Desulfatibacillum aliphaticivorans DSM 15576: one gene and its partner. The protein of the gene in region 2 interacts with the protein of the main gene of each other region in a pairwise test. Links are inferred from orthologs where the notes say so. Each region holds a gene or a part of one and is shown on either strand. Other genes may lie near its edges.

The links.
Region 1: the proteins of ribD (region 2) and accC interact in binary tests that used the Escherichia coli proteins (3 or more experiments, as listed by UniProt). The link is inferred for Desulfatibacillum aliphaticivorans DSM 15576 from one-to-one orthologs.

What each region holds. Positions count from the first base shown.
Region 1 is NZ_AUCT01000002.1:303,873-312,220, reverse strand. What follows is about bases 2,149-5,080. They hold accC (acetyl-CoA carboxylase biotin carboxylase subunit), read right to left. Parts: upstream 4,349-5,080; coding sequence 2,948-4,348; downstream 2,149-2,947. Other genes in these bases: G491_RS0103520 (acyl-CoA carboxylase subunit beta), read right to left, coding at 4,758-5,080; G491_RS29300 (acetyl-CoA carboxylase biotin carboxyl carrier protein), read right to left, coding at 4,363-4,608; G491_RS0103535 (Ig-like domain-containing protein), read left to right, coding at 2,149-2,840. Outside these bases: more of G491_RS0103535, read left to right, coding at 1-2,148; more of G491_RS0103520, read right to left, coding at 5,081-6,311; G491_RS0103515 (acyl-CoA carboxylase subunit beta), read right to left, coding at 6,324-7,883; G491_RS0103510 (acyl-CoA dehydrogenase family protein), read right to left, coding at 7,903-8,348. UniProt on the Escherichia coli protein: This protein is a component of the acetyl coenzyme A carboxylase complex; first, biotin carboxylase catalyzes the carboxylation of the carrier protein and then the transcarboxylase transfers the carboxyl group to form malonyl-CoA.
Region 2 is NZ_AUCT01000024.1:630-9,044, forward strand. Bases 2,976-5,974 are described here. They hold ribD (bifunctional diaminohydroxyphosphoribosylaminopyrimidine deaminase/5-amino-6-(5-phosphoribosylamino)uracil reductase RibD), read right to left. Parts: upstream 5,035-5,974; coding sequence 3,916-5,034; downstream 2,976-3,915. Other genes in these bases: G491_RS0119530 (bifunctional 3,4-dihydroxy-2-butanone-4-phosphate synthase/GTP cyclohydrolase II), read right to left, coding at 2,976-3,237; G491_RS0119535 (riboflavin synthase), read right to left, coding at 3,247-3,906; nrdR (transcriptional regulator NrdR), read right to left, coding at 5,118-5,588; glyA (serine hydroxymethyltransferase), read right to left, coding at 5,607-5,974. Also shown: G491_RS0119515 (acyl-CoA dehydrogenase family protein), read left to right, coding at 1-972; transcription antitermination factor NusB, read right to left, coding at 1,053-1,484; ribH (6,7-dimethyl-8-ribityllumazine synthase), read right to left, coding at 1,489-1,956; more of G491_RS0119530, read right to left, coding at 2,023-2,975; more of glyA, read right to left, coding at 5,975-6,848; fabF (beta-ketoacyl-ACP synthase II), read right to left, coding at 6,970-8,220; acpP (acyl carrier protein), read right to left, coding at 8,291-8,415. UniProt on the Escherichia coli protein: Converts 2,5-diamino-6-(ribosylamino)-4(3h)-pyrimidinone 5'-phosphate into 5-amino-6-(ribosylamino)-2,4(1h,3h)-pyrimidinedione 5'-phosphate.

The DNA of each region.
Region 1 (8,348 bases), on a different replicon or contig from region 2:
GGTCCAGGCTGGGCATCTTTTCCGGCGCCATGTTCGCCACGCTCATGACAGCCTACGCCATTGGGCTTTGGGCTTTGTCGTGCATTCCCATTGTGGGGGGGATCATATCCGGCCTGGTGGCATTGTCCGACCTCATCATGGGATGGGTCTCGGGAACCGGGTGGTCCCAGGCCCTGATGGAAGACATTGTGGGTTTCTTTGTGACCAAGTCTGAGCTAAGCAAAGTGGAACTGGAGCTGATTGACAGCGCGGTCAATATTACAGATCTGGACGGCAATGGCCTGGACGTGGGGGACAAAATTGAAATCACGTCCCGTTTTCAGGAATATGTATACCGTTACGGCCCTGGATACACGGATTACTGGGAAAGCAGCTACGTCAAGCCCTATTACGAACTGGCGCCCGGAATTGCAGCCTACGGGGACCATTGGGAAACCATAGAGGATGAATACTGGGACTACGACAACTACTATTTTATGCGCATCTGGAAGGTCGGCGTCTGGATTGAACCCCCCGCCCAAATGCCTTCCAACAACTATAAGTTTACCGTCTATCTGAATTCCGACTACAAGGCCTACTACGAGGAATGCTCCTCCGGTTGCGACGTCCACAGCTCTTCGGGAACGGTGTACTCCGAGCCTTCCACCATTTATTTTGACGTGCTGCCCAAAAACCTGGAACAGTTCCTTGGCTGGACCGTCATCACCCCCCTGGATACGGACGGGGACGGCTACCTGGACGTGGACCAGGACGGGGACGGCGTGCCGGATGTGGAATTGGATTCCAACGGCAATATTTGCTATTCCTGCAGCCCGCATATGTGGGATTCGGACGTGGACGGACTGGCCGATCCCTACGAAAGAGAGGTTTCCCTGACCTATACGAATGAACGTGAGGGGGACAGGGACGGCGTCCCGGACGGCGTGGAAGTGGTGCTGGGAACCAATGCCAAGAACGAATTCGGGCACGAATCGGACGGGGACTGGCTCCTGGATATTTATGAAATCCAAGGATGGAATATTACCATCCCCCTGGGGGACGCTACAATCCCCATGCATGTTTATTCCGACCCCACAAAAATGGATACGGACGGAGACGGGCTTCCCGACGACTGGGAAGCCCTATACAGGACCAACCCCCATAGCAGGGATACCGACGGAGACGGCATTTCCGATTTTGACGAGCAGGATATCAACCGGCCCATTGGCCCCCCCTTGGTGAGTTTTACAGGAACCGTGGGAAACGTGGAGTTCCCTTCCCGCATTGTTTCCAGCATACGGCCGGATTCGGCCTTTCTGACTTTGTTCGCATGGTATCGGCCCAGCATTGAGATCCGGGCCCTGAACACAATCGCCAGCTACACCGACGGCATCAAGTCCGACCTCACCGGGGTTCAGGAAGGTTTCTATCAAGGGGGAAAAAGATGCATTGATTTTATCGCTTCCGGCTCCGGGGTGACTTTCATCCGTTATTTCAATTATTGGGATGACTACGAAACCATGCCGGCTGATGAGGACATGCCCATCGTGGCCGTCGTCAACACCACGGGCGGATCCGGTTGGCTCGCCACGGGGGACGACAAGGACGCCGACGGACTTATTGACTTGAACGAGTATATCGGCTGGCCCGTGGCCTATCACGACAACCAGGGCGATCAATCCTATGTGGCCTCCTGCGATCCCACCATGAAGGACACGGACCAGGACGGCCTGACCGACGCCCAGGAATACGCCGCAGGCACAGACCCCAGGGACCCGGACACAGACCACGACTGCCTGACCGACAAACAGGAGGTGGACCTGGGAAGCAACCCGCTGCATTCCAACACGGACAGCGACCCCTACCTGGACGCCGAGGAGTTTATTGCTGGCATGAACCTCCTGTCCAGAGACTCGGACGGGGACGGGGTGATCGACAACGTCATCCTTGGCGCGGTCATCGACCCCCTGGCCAACCTGCCCATGGAACTGCACAACGACACGGCTCAAACCCCGCCCAACCAGCCGGTGACCGTGGACGTGCTGGCCAATGACATCTATTACAGCAGCGGCGTCCCAACCATCACCGGGACAACCTCGCCCAAGCACGGTCAGGCCGTGACGGACGGGGAAACCGTGACCTACACGCCCACAGCCGGTTATACGGGAACCGACTATTTCAGCTACACAGCCTCCCACCTTGGTAAAACGGCCACCGCCAAGGTGAACTTGACCGTCGCCGTTCCCAACGAAGCGCCCAAGGCCTACGCGGATACCTGCTCGGTGGAATGGAAAGGGACAACATCCATTGTCAACACGTATTGGACCTCCGTGCTTCATAACGACGTGGACCCGGAAGGGGCGCCCCTTACAGTCACCCTGACGGTTCCCCCGCTGCACGGCTCCGTCACCCTGAACATGGACGGAACCTTCACCTACCAGCAGGACGGAACGGCGGCCCCCCAGGACGTGTTCAAATACACGGTCAGCGACGGGACCCACACCAGCAACCAGGCCTCCGTGCTCATCAATATCGACCTGACCGGCGATGCGGACATGGACGGATTCCAGGACTGGGAAGAGGAGGAAGCGGGAACCCTGCCGGAAGATCCGGACACGGACAAGGACGGCTTAATGGACGGGGACGACCCGTATCCCCTGCTCGGGATTGGAGACCTGAACGGAGACCGGACCCTGGGAATGGACGATCTCATCCTGGGCCTGCAAATCCTGGCCAACAATGCCCCGGATTTTGCAGAAATTCCCTATAACGGCCCGGGCAACGACGTGGACGGCGACGGGGTGATCGGCGAGGGGGAAATCCTGTTCCTGCTCCGGCATGAGGCCGGGCTAAACCAGTAGGAGCACACTGCAAACGGCGGAATAAAACGGGAGAAGGCATTAGCCTTCTCCCGCATAAGCGTGCACCCCCACGTCGTCCAGCCTCGCGCTGGTTCGGTTAACGCGACTTAATCGTCGTCGTCGTCGTCATCGTCGTCATCGTCATCATCGTCATCATCGTCATCTTCTTCCGGGACGTACTTGGTGATGAAGCTGGTGTCGAAGTTTCCCGCCTTGAACTCATCGTCGTCCATGATGATCAGATGCAGGGGGATGGTTGTCTTGATGGGGCCTATGATGAATTCCTTCAAAGCCCGTTTCATAACCTGAATGGCGCCTTCCCTGGTCAGGTCGAAGGCCACTAACTTGCCGATCAGGGAATCGTAAAAGGGCGGCAGTTCATAGCCCTGGTACAGATGGCTGTCCAGGCGAACGCCGAAGCCCGCCGGCGGATTGTAATCCTCGATGGTTCCCGGGCTGGGCATGAAATGCTTCTCCGGATCCTCCGCGTTGATGCGGCATTCAATGGCCCATCCGCGCAGGTTGAGGTCGTCGAAGGTGTAATCCAGGGTTCCGCCGGCCGCCAGCCGGATTTGCTCCTTGACCAGATCCACGCCCGTGACCAGTTCGGTCACCGGATGCTCCACCTGGATGCGGGAGTTGATTTCCATGAAGTAGAAATTCATGTCGCCGTCCAGGAGGAATTCCACGGTTCCGGCGTTTTCGTAATCCACTGCTTTGGCGGCGTTGATAGCCGCCTGGCCCATGGCCGCCCGCAATTCAGGCGTAAGGGCCGGGGAGGGGGACTCTTCCACCAGCTTTTGATACCGCCGCTGGATGGAGCATTCCCTTTCCCCAAGATGGATGACGTTGCCTTGCTTGTCGGCCAGGATCTGAAACTCGATGTGCCGGGGTTTGGTGAGGAATTTTTCCACATAGACTTCGTCGTTGCCGAAGGCGGTGCGGCCTTCCATCTTGGCCATGGGAAATTCTTCTTCCACCTCTTCGTCATTAAAGCAGATCTTAATGCCGCGGCCGCCGCCTCCGCCCGAGGCCTTGACCATGATGGGATAGCCGATTTCCTTGGCGAACTCCTTGGCTTCCGCCACCGTATCCACGCCGCCCGGGCTGCTGGGCGTAACCGGAACGCCGGCCTTTTGCATGGCTGTTTTCGCCGCGATTTTATCCCCGGCCAGGGCCAGGTTGTCGGGTTTGGGGCCGATGAAGGTAATCCCGTTTTCCTGGCAGGCGAGGGCGAAATCCTTCTTTTCCGCCAAATAGCCGTAGCCGGGATGAATGGCGTCGGCGCCGGTGTCCTTGGCCGCCTTGATGATATTATCAATGCTCAAATAGCTCTTTGCGCTGATGGCGGGACCGATGCACACGCTTTCGTCCGCAAGCCGGACGTGCAGAGATTCCGCGTCCGCTTCGGAATACACGGCCACGCACGGGATTTCCAGCTCCTTGCATGCCCGGATTACGCGCAGGGCGATCTCCCCCCGGTTCGCCGCCAGAATTTTCTTAAACATGGTCGCCTCTCTGGTTATTCCGTTTCGATGATGAACATCACGTCCCCGTCCTTCAGGGGCTGTTCATTTTCAGCCAGGATTTCCACGATCTTTCCGTCCGCCGTGGATTTGACTTTCTGGAAAACCTTCATGGTTTCCAGCAGGGCCAGGACCTGTTTTTTCTTAACCACGTCGCCCACTTCGCAATAAGCGGGTTCTTCGGGGGCGGGCCTTCTGTAAAAAACGCCGGACATTTTTGCTTTGACTTTTTTCTTTGCCATGGTTGCCTCCTGACAGTTTTATCGCTTGAGATGCAAGTAATTTTATACTGAATCCGCCGGCATGGGGTTAGGCGGCGGCTGAATTCCAGGTTAAGGAACGGGGAGGCTCGCCTCGGCCTGGTTATTGCTCCCCGTTCCCTGCTTCCCGTTTATGAGGGCATCGTGCCGTGGCACTTGGCCCTGAGGGGAAGTTCTTCCTCTTTATTTTTGAACAGCTCCAAAGATTGGATGATTCTTTTCCTGGTTTCTTTGGGATGGATGATTTCGTCCACCACCTGGGTGGTAAAGCCCCTGGCCACGTCGAACACGTCGGTTTTTTCCCGGCCCCAGTTCAGGTAGCCTTCGTAAGCGTCGTCCTCCATGCCTTTAACCACTTCCCGGTAATCCAGCTCCGAGGCTTCCACGGCGTATTGGGCGATGGGCCATGCCAAGGCTGCGTCCGCGCCCATGCCTTTGGAGACGCCCATGATCATGGCGCCGGCGTCGGCGTATGCTTCCCGCAGGACGATGCTGATTTTGGGAATGGTGGAGGTTGTGTAAACGTCCACGATTTTGCCGAAGTGGCGTAAGAGGCCTTTTTCTTCCTGCTCTTCGCCGGGAACGAAAGGCGGGGTGTCCACCAGAGTCACCAGGGGGATGTTGAAGGCGTCCAACACCTGGAGAAAACGGTAGTATTTATCGCAGGAATTGATTTCCATGATGCTTCCGGGCTCGGCCGGGTTATTGGCGACTATGCCCACGGGCTTGCCGTCCATGCGGGCGAAGCAGCAGATGAGGTTCTTGGCGTATTGGTCCTTGACCTCAAAATAATCGCCGTCGTCCACCAAAACCTTGATGACTTCATGCATGTCATAGGTCTTGGCCAGGTCGTCAGGAACCAGCTCCAGGAGCTTGTCCACATCACACAAGGAGTCGGCGGGTGCTTCCTTGACCGGAGGCTTTTCCCGGAAATTGGAAGGCAGATAGCTTAAGAGCTCCCTGGTTTTTGCAATGGTTTCCGCATCGTTGTCCCCGACAACGTCGCAGGTGCCGGAATGGGCTACGTGGTAATCGGCGCTGCCCACGGACTTGTCGATATCCTCGGACGTGGCGGCCTTGGCCTGCCTGGGGCCGGCCAGCCACAGGTTGGCGGTCTCCCGGCTCATGAGCAGGAAGTCGCACAGGGTCGGGGCGTAAGCCTGGCCTGCAATGCAGGGGCCCATGAGCACGTTGATCTGAGGCACGACGCCGGAACTGCGTGAGATGGTGCAGAAATACCACTCAATGCCGGCGAACATGACGTCCTGGTAGCCCAGGCGGCCTCCCGAGGAGTCCAGCAGCCAGACCATGGGAATGCCCAGCTTGGTGCATTGGATGATCCATTCGGAGCATTTTTGCAGGTGCTGGGCGCCTAAAGATCCGCCCAGGACCGTGAAATCGCTGGAATACACGCCAATGAGCCGGCCGTCCACCTTGCCCGTGCCGGTGATGGCGCCGTCGCAGGGGGCGTCCGTGGTTCTGCCGTCCATCCTGACGCTGGTGGTGTTAACGCAGGAGCCGACTTCCAGAAATGTGCCGGGATCCAGCAGGGCGTCAATGCGCTCCCTGGCCGTCATCTTGTTTCTGGCGTGCTGCCGGTCAACGTGCTTCTGGCCGCCTCCCAGCAGGTTTTGCTTCTGTATTTCAGCAAGCCTGTTAATTGCTTCGTTCATTCGTTCAGACATGTTTCTCTCCTTTTATGCAGGCTTGATGAAGCGTTTCTTTTCAGGAAGCTCTTCCTGCTTGTCCAGGGTGGCCACGATGGTGCGGTAGATCTTGGCGCGGGTGTCCCGCGGGTCGATGGCTTCCTCCACCATATAATAAGAGGTCCAGTCCATGGAGTGATGCATGATGTTAAACCGCTCCCTGACCGTAGCCAGGAGCATGTCATAGTATTCCTGACGTTTTTCCTTGCCGCCCTTTTCCTCGGCTTTCGCCAGCTCCTTATGGAAGATGGCTTCCACAATGGATTCCGGCCCGGTGGGGGCGAACTCGCCGCAGGGCCAGCCGAACACCACGTCCGGGTGCATCTGGGCGCAGCCCATGACGATGTTGGACCCGCCGTAGGAGCGGCGCAGGACCACGGTGATTTTCTGGGTGGTCAGATGAGAGTACGAATGCAGGTTCTTGGCGCCGTGGCGGATGATGCCCAGGCGCTCCCACTTGTCGCCGGGCACGTAGGCCGTGGAGTCCACCATGGTGATGATGGGAATGTTGAAGCAGTCCAGAAAATTCATGAACCGGTCGTACTTGTCGGCGGAGTCGATTTCAAAGACGCCGCTCATTTCGTCCGGGTTGTTGGCCACGATGCCGATGGGATATCCGCCTATGCGGGCGAAGCCCGTAACCAGATGGGTGGCGTATTCCTCCTGGACTTCCAGGAACTCGCCGTTATCCACGATCAATTCGATAATTTCGTGCACGTCATAGGTGAACTTGACGTTTTCCGGCATGACGTCCAGGATGGCTTCCTCCCGGCGTTCGGGATCGTCGCCCGAGTCCACGAAGGGAGGCATTTCCCAGCAGTTCTGGGGCATGTAGGCCAAAAGCTCCTTGGCTTTGTCTATGGCGTCTTCGTCGCTGTCCACAACAAAGTCGCACTGGCCGCTTTTTTCCATATGGAATTCCGCGGTTCCCGCCTCGTCGGACTCCATTGCGCCGCCCAGCCACAAAAAGGCGCTTTCTTCGTTGAAAATCCGGAAGTCGCCCATGACCGGCAAAGCCGCAAGGGGGCCGGTGCAGGGGCCCAGAACCATCATGATCCGGGGGCTGACGCCCGAATACTGAGACATGTACTTGAACAAACGGCCAAGGCCGTTAAGGCCGGTGTATCCGTCTTTGACGCTGATCCGGGAGCCTGCGGAATCCAGCATGCCGATCAGGGGCACGTTCCGCTCCCCGGCTTTTTTCACCAGGTCCGCCAGCATCCACACGCCGTCGTTGCCAAGGCCCCCGGCCATGACCGTAAAGTCCAGGCAAAAAGCCAGGGCGTTGCGGCCGTTGATTTGGCCTCCGCCCATGACCACGCCGTCGCCCGGGCTGGGGCGTTTTTTGCCGTCCAGGGGCGGGCGGGCGTCCCGGGTCAGGGCGCCCAGTTCGTCAAAGGCGCCCTTGTCAAACAAGAGCTCCATTCTTTCCCGAGCCGTCAGCTTGTTTAGGGAATGCTGCACCTCCTGGCGATCCTGGCCCCCGCCTTGCTGACTTTTCAGGCGCTTGGCTTCCAGTTTCTCCAGGTAGCCGTCCATCCATTTTCCCATGGTTTCGCTCTCCTTGTTACTAAATAAAATTGGAAATGATTTCCTTCATGATTTCCGTGGTTCCCCCTCCAATGGACAGGATGCGGTTGTCACGGTATAGCCTTTCCACCAGATGTCCGCGCATGTATCCGTAGCCGCCGAAAATCTGAACCGCATCAAAGGTTACTTTGTCGGCGATCTGGCAGGCGAAATTCTTGGCCATGGAGACTTCCTTGATTTGGGGAATCCCTCCGTTCATCTTGGCGGCCACCCGGTATGTGAATTCGGTGCTGGCTTCGATCAACGTGGCCATGTCCACCAGTTTGTGGCGGGTCACCTGGTAGGCGTTCAAGGTCTTGCCGAATGCTTCGCGCTGTTTGACGTATTTGACGCATTCCTCAAAAGCCATTTGCGCGGTGACATTGGCCATGACCGCCAGGGACAGGCGCTCGTTCTGGAAGTTTTCCATAATATAATAGAAGCCCT
Region 2 (8,415 bases):
GGAATGGGTTACGGCGTGCTGGAAAATATTCTGGTCGCCGAAGAACTTTGCCGCGGCGATTCCAGCATCGGCGCCTGCATGGTTTTGGCCGGCTTCGCCTCTGAAATCGTGTTGCATTTCGGCTCTGACGCCCAAAAGGAAAAATGGCTGCCTCAGGTTGCGGAAGCCAAAACCCTTTCCGCCGGCGCCTTTACCGAACCCGGACACGGATCGGACATTACCGGCATGGACACTACGGCTGTCCTGGACGGCGATGAATGGGTGATCAACGGAACCAAAATTTTTATCACCAACGGCAACCTCGCCGGCTTCTTCTGCACTCTGTGCCAGACTGATCCTGACGCCAAGCCCGCTTACCGCGGCCTTAGCATGATATTGGTGGAAGCTGACAGAGAAGGCGTAAGCACCACTTCCGTGGGCGATAAATTGGGCATCCGCATGATGGATACGGCTGAGGTTGTTTTCAAGGACGTTCGCGTACCCAAGGAAAACCTCATCGGCGTGGAAGGCAAGGGCTTTTATCAGGTCCTGGAATTCTTTGACGAAAGCCGCATTCTCATCGCTGCACAGGCTCTGGGAACCGCGCAGGGCGCTTTGGATAGGGCCGTGGAATACGTCAAGCAGCGCGAGCAGTTTGGCAAAAAATTGGCTCAGTTCCAGATCACCCAGCATAAGCTGGCCGACATGGCCACCAAGGTCGAACTCGCCCGCCTTATGACCTATAAGGCTGCATGGAATTACGACCAAGGCAAAATCGATCCCAAGCTGACATCCATGGCTAAAATGTTCGCCGCCCGCACTGCAGTGGAAGTGGCCGACGAAGCCATTCAGCTCTTGGGCGGCTACGGCTACATGCGTGAGTATGACGTGGAAAGGTTCTATCGTGACGCTAAGATCACGGAAATTTACGAAGGAACCAAGGAAATCCAGAAGAATACCATCGCAAGCAGCGTTATCGGCAAGCTCAAGTAGCATCTGCTGAAAAAGCAAAATAACGAAGGGGCGTTTTCCTTGCGGAAGACGCCCCTTTTATATTTTACTGTAAAAGAAATCTATCTTTTCTTTTCGGCCTTTTCTTCTTTGCCCAGATGCAGGTGGATGCTGTCCAGGATGCCGTTGATGAAGGCGCCGGACTCGGCCGTTCCGAAGCGTTTGCCGATGTCAATGGCCTCGTTGATGGATACCCGGCGAGGTACGTCGGGGCAGAACAGAAATTCATAGGCGGCGATGCGCATGAGGTTCAGGTCCACGGCCGACATACGGTACAGCTTCCAGTTGTTGGAATGCTGTTCGATAAGGCGGTCAATCTCATCCCGTTTTTCAATCACCCCTTTGGCCAGTTCGTAAAAGAACTGGGCCAGATCCTTGGGAGGCGGAAAGTTTTGGCAAAACAAGTCCAAGGCCTTCAGCGGGGGGGCTGAGGTTGAGTCCACGTAAAATAATGATTGGAGCGCAAGCTCCCTTGCCCTGCGTCTTTTTCCCATAGATTTACTTGAACTGCTCCGCAAGGTTGACCATTTCAATAGCGCCCATGGCCACGTCCCAGCCTTTGTTTCCGGCTTTGGTGCCAGCGCGTTCTATGGCCTGCTCAATGGTGTCGGTGGTCAGAATGCCGAACATAACGGGAATGCCTGCGCCAAGACTGACATGGGCGATGCCCTTGGAGGCTTCGGCGCATACATAGTCGAAATGCGGCGTGGACCCGCGAATGACGGCGCCCAGGCAGATGAGTGCGTCGTACTTGCCGCTTTTAGCCATCTTATCGGCGATCAGGGGGATTTCAAATGCCCCGGGCACCTTGGCGACTTCAATATTCTCGTCTGCAGCCCCGGACCTCATGAGCGCGTCCAGCGCGCCGCCCAGCAGCCTGTCAGAGATGAAATCGTTGAACCTGGCTACGATGATTCCAAAGCGTTTGCCTTCCGCTGAGAGCGTCCCCTCTATCATGCGCGGCATAGTGTTCCTCCTGTTATCCGAAAACGCGATTCGGTTAAGTTTTATTGGCAGGGAATTTTCCCTGTTTTATTTATAAGATTCCACGTCCAGCAAATGGCCCATTTTCAAGGCCTTGCATTCCAGGTAGTCTTTGTTGTACTTGTTGGGGCACACGGCCAGCGGCACTTGTTCCACAATGCTCAGGCCGTAGCCCTGGAGGCCGACCATTTTCTTGGGATTGTTGGTCATGAGCTTCATTTTCCGTACTCCCAGGTCCACCAGCACCTGGGCGCCGATGCCGTAGTTGCGCTGGTCGGCCTTGAAGCCCAGCTTCTCGTTGGCTTCCACGGTGTCCAGGCCGCCGTCCTGCAGAGCGTAGGCCTTGATTTTGTTGACCAGGCCGATGCCGCGGCCTTCCTGACGCACGTAGATGATGACGCCCTTGCCTTCTTCGTTGACCATTCTCATGGCTTCCTGAAGCTGATCGCCGCAGTCGCAGCGTTGGGAGCCGAAGATATCGCCGGTGAGGCATTCGGAGTGCACACGCACCAGGATAGGCTCGTCGGGATTGATGTCTCCCTTGACCAGAGCGATGTTCAGGTATTCGTCCACATCGTTTTCGTAAACGATGACCTTGAAGTCTCCGCCATAGGACGTGGGCAGTTTGGCTTCGGCGGACCTGCGCACAAAGGATTCTTTGCTCATGCGGTATTCAATGAGGTCGGCGATGGTGCAGATGTTGATGCCGTGCTCTTCGCTGAAAACTTCCAGGTCGGGCATGCGGGCCATGGTGCCGTCGTCTTTCATGATTTCGCAGATGACGCCGGCGGGCTTGCAGCCTGCCAAGCGGGCCAGGTCCACGGAGCCTTCAGTCTGGCCGGCGCGGACGATGACTCCGCCGTTGCGTGCGCGGAGCGGAAAAATATGGCCGGGGCGCACAAGGTCTTCGGCCTTGGAGTCGTCTGCTATAGCGGTCTGGATGGTTGTGGCCCTGTCAGCCGCCGAGATGCCCGTGGTGACGCCGCACCGGGCTTCGATGGAGACGGTGAAGCCTGTCTGGTAAGGCGAGGTATTGTTGCCGACCATGGGTTGAAGATCCAGAATGTCGGCTTTTGCCTTGGTAAGGGAAAGGCAAATAAGGCCGCGGCCGTATTTCGCCATAAAGTTGATAATTTCAGGGGTTACAAATTCGGCTGCGATTGCAAGGTCCCCTTCGTTTTCCCTGTCTTCGTCATCCACCAGGATGACCATCTTGCCTTCCTTGATTTCCTTGATTGCCTGCTCAATGCTGATTTTAGCCATGTCTGCCTCTTATAAAAAGCCGTTCTTGGCAAGTAACGCCATGTTAATGCCCGGCATTTGGGAGTTTTTATCCGCCTCTCCTCTAGTTGCGGATAAAAAGTGTTCCACATATTTCCCGATTATATCGGTTTCTATATTTACACGGTCGCCGGGCTTGCGCAGTCCGATGGTCGTGATTTTTGCGGTATGCGGTATGATGCTAACGGAAAAGCCGGTATCAGACCTTTGGTTAATAGTAAGGCTGATTCCGTCGATGGCAACCGAACCTTTTTCCACCATGTAATAGGTCAGGCTGGAAGGGGCCTCAAAGGAGTACAGGATGGCGTTGGCGTCCGCCTTTACCGAAGCCACAGTGGCAATGCCGTCCACGTGTCCCTGCACCAGATGGCCGTCCAGGCGGGAGGCGAAAGTCAGCGCCTTTTCCAGGTTCACCCTGTCCCCGGGCTTGGCCCAATTGAGGATGGAGCGGCTGATGCTCTCGGGGGATACGTCCACGTCGAATGTCGAGCCGTCCAGACGGGTGGCTGTGAGGCATGTTCCGGAAACGGCGATGCTGTCGCCCAGTTTGACGCCCGTCAGGTCGAAATCCGCCTGAATCTGCATGGTGACGCCCCGGCCCTTGTTGATGCGTTTAAGGGTTCCCAGGCCTTCTATGATTCCGGTAAACATGGCGTATTATCAGTCCCGTTCGTCAAAAAGATCCATGACATATCCCTCCACCATAAAGTCGTTTCCGAAACGGTGCAGGGTGATGTCCTTCAGTTCTATGGAGTCAGCCATAAAGTCAGGCCCGGGGCCTGCAAACATGGGAACTCCGTCGTCGCCGCACAAGATTTTTGGGGCGTAAAACAAGCAGACCTTGTCCACCACGCCCGATTTCAGGGCGGATGAATGCACATGCCCGCCGCCTTCAATCAGCAGGCTGTTCAGGCCCCTTTCCCCTAAGTTGCGGCAAATGAAATCCAGGTTTAAAAACCCGCTCATTTCGGGCGCTTCCACAATTTCTGCGCCTGCTTTTTCCAGAGCGTCCCGTTTTACCTCGGGCGCCTGGGGGCCGCAAAAAATTAATGTACCAGAATCAGAATCCTGGCGCAACATTTTGGCGCTGGGATCCATAGATAGGCGGCTGTCCAGGATGACCCGCAAAGGATCGTTTCCCTGGCCGTCTTCCAGTCGGGCCGTGAGGCTGGGGTCGTCCATGCGGACCGTATTGATTCCCACCAGGATGGCGTCCATGGCGTGGCGCATTTTGTGGACGCAGGCTCTGGACTCTTCGCCGGTGATCCATTTGGAGTCGCCGATGCGCGTGGCTATCCGGCCGTCCAGGGTGGCGGCGCATTTGCAGACCACAAAGGGCCTGCCCGTGGTGACGTGTTTGATGAAAAATTCGTTTTGCTTCCGGGCTTCGGCTTCGCAGACGCCCCATTGGGTTTCCACGCCGTTTTCCTGCAGATATTCCAGGCCGCCCTGGGCTTTGGGATTGGGGTCTTTCATGGCGGCGATCACCTTGGCGATTCCCGCCTTAAGTACGGCGTGGGAGCAGGGCGGCGTTTTTCCATGATGGTTGCAGGGCTCCAGAGTGACGTACATGGTCGCGCCTTTGGCGTCCGCCCCTGCTTCCTCCAGAGCGAAGATTTCGGCGTGAGGTCCGCCGGCCTTTTTATGCCAGCCCTGGCCGATTACCTTGCCGTCCTTGACAATGACCGCGCCAACCATAGGATTGGGCGACGTGCTTCCCGTTCCCTTTTCAGCCAAGGCCAAAGCCTGGCGCATGTATTGGGTGTCCTGTTTTTTCATGGCGCCCTTGTATAAAAAGAACAGGGGGGACCGTGATCCGGTTACCCCCCGAGAATAATAAATAGGTCCAAACCGCCTGGCTGTTACTTGCCGCCCTTTTGCTGCTGTTTAAGCAGGTATTTGAGTTCGGATATAAAGTCGTTTACGTGCTTGAACTCCCTGTACACCGAGGCGAAGCGGACGTAAGCCACGTCGTCCAGTTCGTGCAGCTTGTTCATGATGGCCTCGCCCACCTGGTGGGAGGGAACTTCCTTTTCTCCGGTTTCGCGCAGATCTCTTTCCAGTTGTTCGATAAACTCATCAATCACATGAACGCTGATATTGCGCTTTTCACACGCCCGGAGCATGCCGGCCCGCACTTTCTCCCCGTTAAAAACCTCTCTCCGGCCGTCCTTTTTGATGATGACCAAAGGCATGTCCTCCACCTTTTCGTAGGTGGTAAAACGGCGGGAGCAGGACAAGCACTCCCTGCGGCGACGAATTACATCAGCCTCCTTGCCTTGCCTGGAGTCTATGACTTTATCTTCAGTTTCACCGCAATACGGGCATTTCATCCCTTTCCTCCCTGGAAGCTATGCATAAATGGGGAAAGATTGGCAAAGGTCCTTGACCTTGGCTCTCGTGCTTTCTATCAAAGCCTGATCCTGGGGATTTTTCAAAACGTTCGCCAGGCAATCGGCGATGAGTTCCATTTCAGGCTCTTTCATGCCCCTGCTGGTAATGGTCGGCGTTCCCACCCGGATGCCGCTGGTGACGGCCGGTCCATTTTTATCAAAGGGGATGGTGTTCTTGTTGACCGTAATGCCGGCCTGCTCCACCAGACCCTCCGCTTCCTTGCCGGTAATGTCAAGATTGGAGAGGTTGAGGAGCATCATGTGGTTGTCGGTTCCGCCGGAAACCAGATCCACGCCGTTGTCCATAAGCCGTTTGGCCAGGCAGGCGGCGTTTTTGACCACTTGCTGCTGATAGGCCTTGAACTCGGGCGTAAGGGCTTCCTTGAAAGCCACGGCCTTGGCGGCGATGACGTGCATGAGCGGTCCGCCCTGGATGCCGGGGAAAATCTGGCTGGACAGTTTTTTGCCGAATCCCTTATTGGACAAAATCATGCCGCCGCGGGGGCCGCGCAGGGTTTTATGGGTCGTGGTGGTCACTACGTCTGCGTATGGCAGGGGAGAGGGATGCTCTCCGGCCGCCACCAGACCGGCTATGTGAGCCATGTCCACCATAAGGTATGCGCCGGTTTCCCTGGCTATCTTTTCCAGTTCGGGAAAGTCGATGATCCGGGGGTAGGCGCTGGCGCCCGCCACGATCAGCTTGGGCTTATGTTCCTTTGCCAGGGAGCGGACCTGGTCGTAATCGATGGTTCCGGTTTTTTCCTTGACTCCGTAATGGACGAAGTTGAAAATGCGGCCGGAAAAGCTGACCGGGCTGCCGTGGGTAAGGTGACCGCCGTGGGAAAGGTCCATGCCAAGCACGGTGTCTCCGGGTTCCAGCAGGGCGAAGTAAACCCCCATGTTGGCCTGGGAGCCTGAATGGGGCTGCACATTGGCGTAGTCTGCCTGGAACAATTCCTTGGCCCGGTCCCTGGCGAGGTTTTCGGCCACGTCCACGAACTCGCATCCGCCGTAATAACGGTGGCCGGGATACCCTTCCGCGTATTTGTTGGTCATTACGCTGCCCTGAGCGGCCATGACGGCCGGGCTGGCGATATTCTCCGAGGCGATCAGCTCCAAGGTGAACTGCTGCCTGTCCAATTCCTGCTCGATGGCTTTCGCCGCCTCAGGGTCAACTTTTCTAATGGTTTCCAGATCCAACGGTTTGCTCCCTTTTCAACCAAATGGTTCTTGCTGCAACAAGAAACCGGTACCAAAATATTTTGAATATAACAAGCCTGCAAATGAAGAGCTTGCAAAAAAATTAAACGTTTGCGCCTTGCTATGCTTTAAACTTCTTCATGATAACGGATGCGTTGGTGCCTCCGAATCCAAAAGAGTTGTTCATGGCCGCATTGACCACCTGCTTCCTGGCCTGGTTAGGCACATAATCCAGGTCGCATTCAGGGTCCGGGGACTCCTGATTGATGGTCGGCGGAATAAGGTCATGATAGACCGTCAAGGCGGTGAATACCGATTCCACGCCTCCGGCGCCTCCAAGCAAATGGCCTGTCATGGACTTGGTGGAGCTTATGGCCAGCTTGTAAGCGTGCTCTCCGAACAGAGACTTAACGGCCTGGGTTTCGCACAGGTCGTTAAACTGGGTGGAGGTGCCGTGGGCGTTGATGTAGTCAATGGCTTCCAAGGGCAGGCCGGCGTCCTCCACGGCGCTTTTCATGCACCTGGCCATGCCTTCCCCTTCCGGGGACGGCGCGGTCATATGGTACGCATCGCCGGACATGCCGTAACCTGCCAGGGTCGCATAAATGCGGGCGCCGCGCTTCTCGGCGTGCTCCCTGGTTTCCAGGATCAGAATTCCGGCGCCTTCCCCGACCACAAATCCGTCCCGCTCCTTGTCAAAGGGCCGGGAGGCCTTTTTCGGCTCTTCGTTCCGGGTGGATAAGGCTTTCATGGAGTTGAAGCCCGCAATGCACAGGGGGGTGATAACCGATTCCACGCCGCCGGTGATCATGGCGTCGGCCTGGCCGTGTTGAAGAATGCGCATGGATTCCCCCACGGAGTGGGTGCCTGCGGCGCAGGCCGTGGCCACGCTGCAGTTGGGGCCTTTGGCTCCAAAGTGGATGGCGATAAGGCCGGGCCCCATGTTTCCGATCAGCATGGGAATGAAAAAAGGGCTTACCCTGCCGGGGCCGCGATTTACAATGACATCGCGGCTTTCCTCCATAGTCTGGAGGCCTCCCAGGCCGCACCCCGTGAACACGCCCACACGCTCGGCGTTGTCCGAGTCGATGACAAGCCCCGCGTCATCCAGGGCCATTTTGGACGCCGCAATGATGTAAGCGATAAACCGCTCCGCCTTCCGGGCTTCCTTTTTGCTCATGAAATCTTCGGCGTTAAAGTCCTTCACCTCGGCGGCGATGGTGGTTTTAAAGCCGGCGGTGTCAAAGCGGGTGATAGGACCTACGCCGGACTTCCCCTGGCAAAGGGCGGACCAGGATGACTCCACGCCGACGCCAAGGGGCGTAACCAAGCCCAGGCCGGTGACCACAATTTCGGGTGTGCAGGTATTCATTCAAACTCCTGCCGGATGTCTTGGGACGGGGGGGCGTGCGGGCTGGCCCGCGGCCCCGTCCTGCGCGTTTTTAGGTGTGCGCTTTGATATATTCAATGACGTCTTTGACCTTGAGGATTTTTTCCGCTTCTTCATCGGAGATTTCCAGGTCAAAGGTTTCTTCCATGCTCATAATCAGTTCAACCAGGTCCAGGG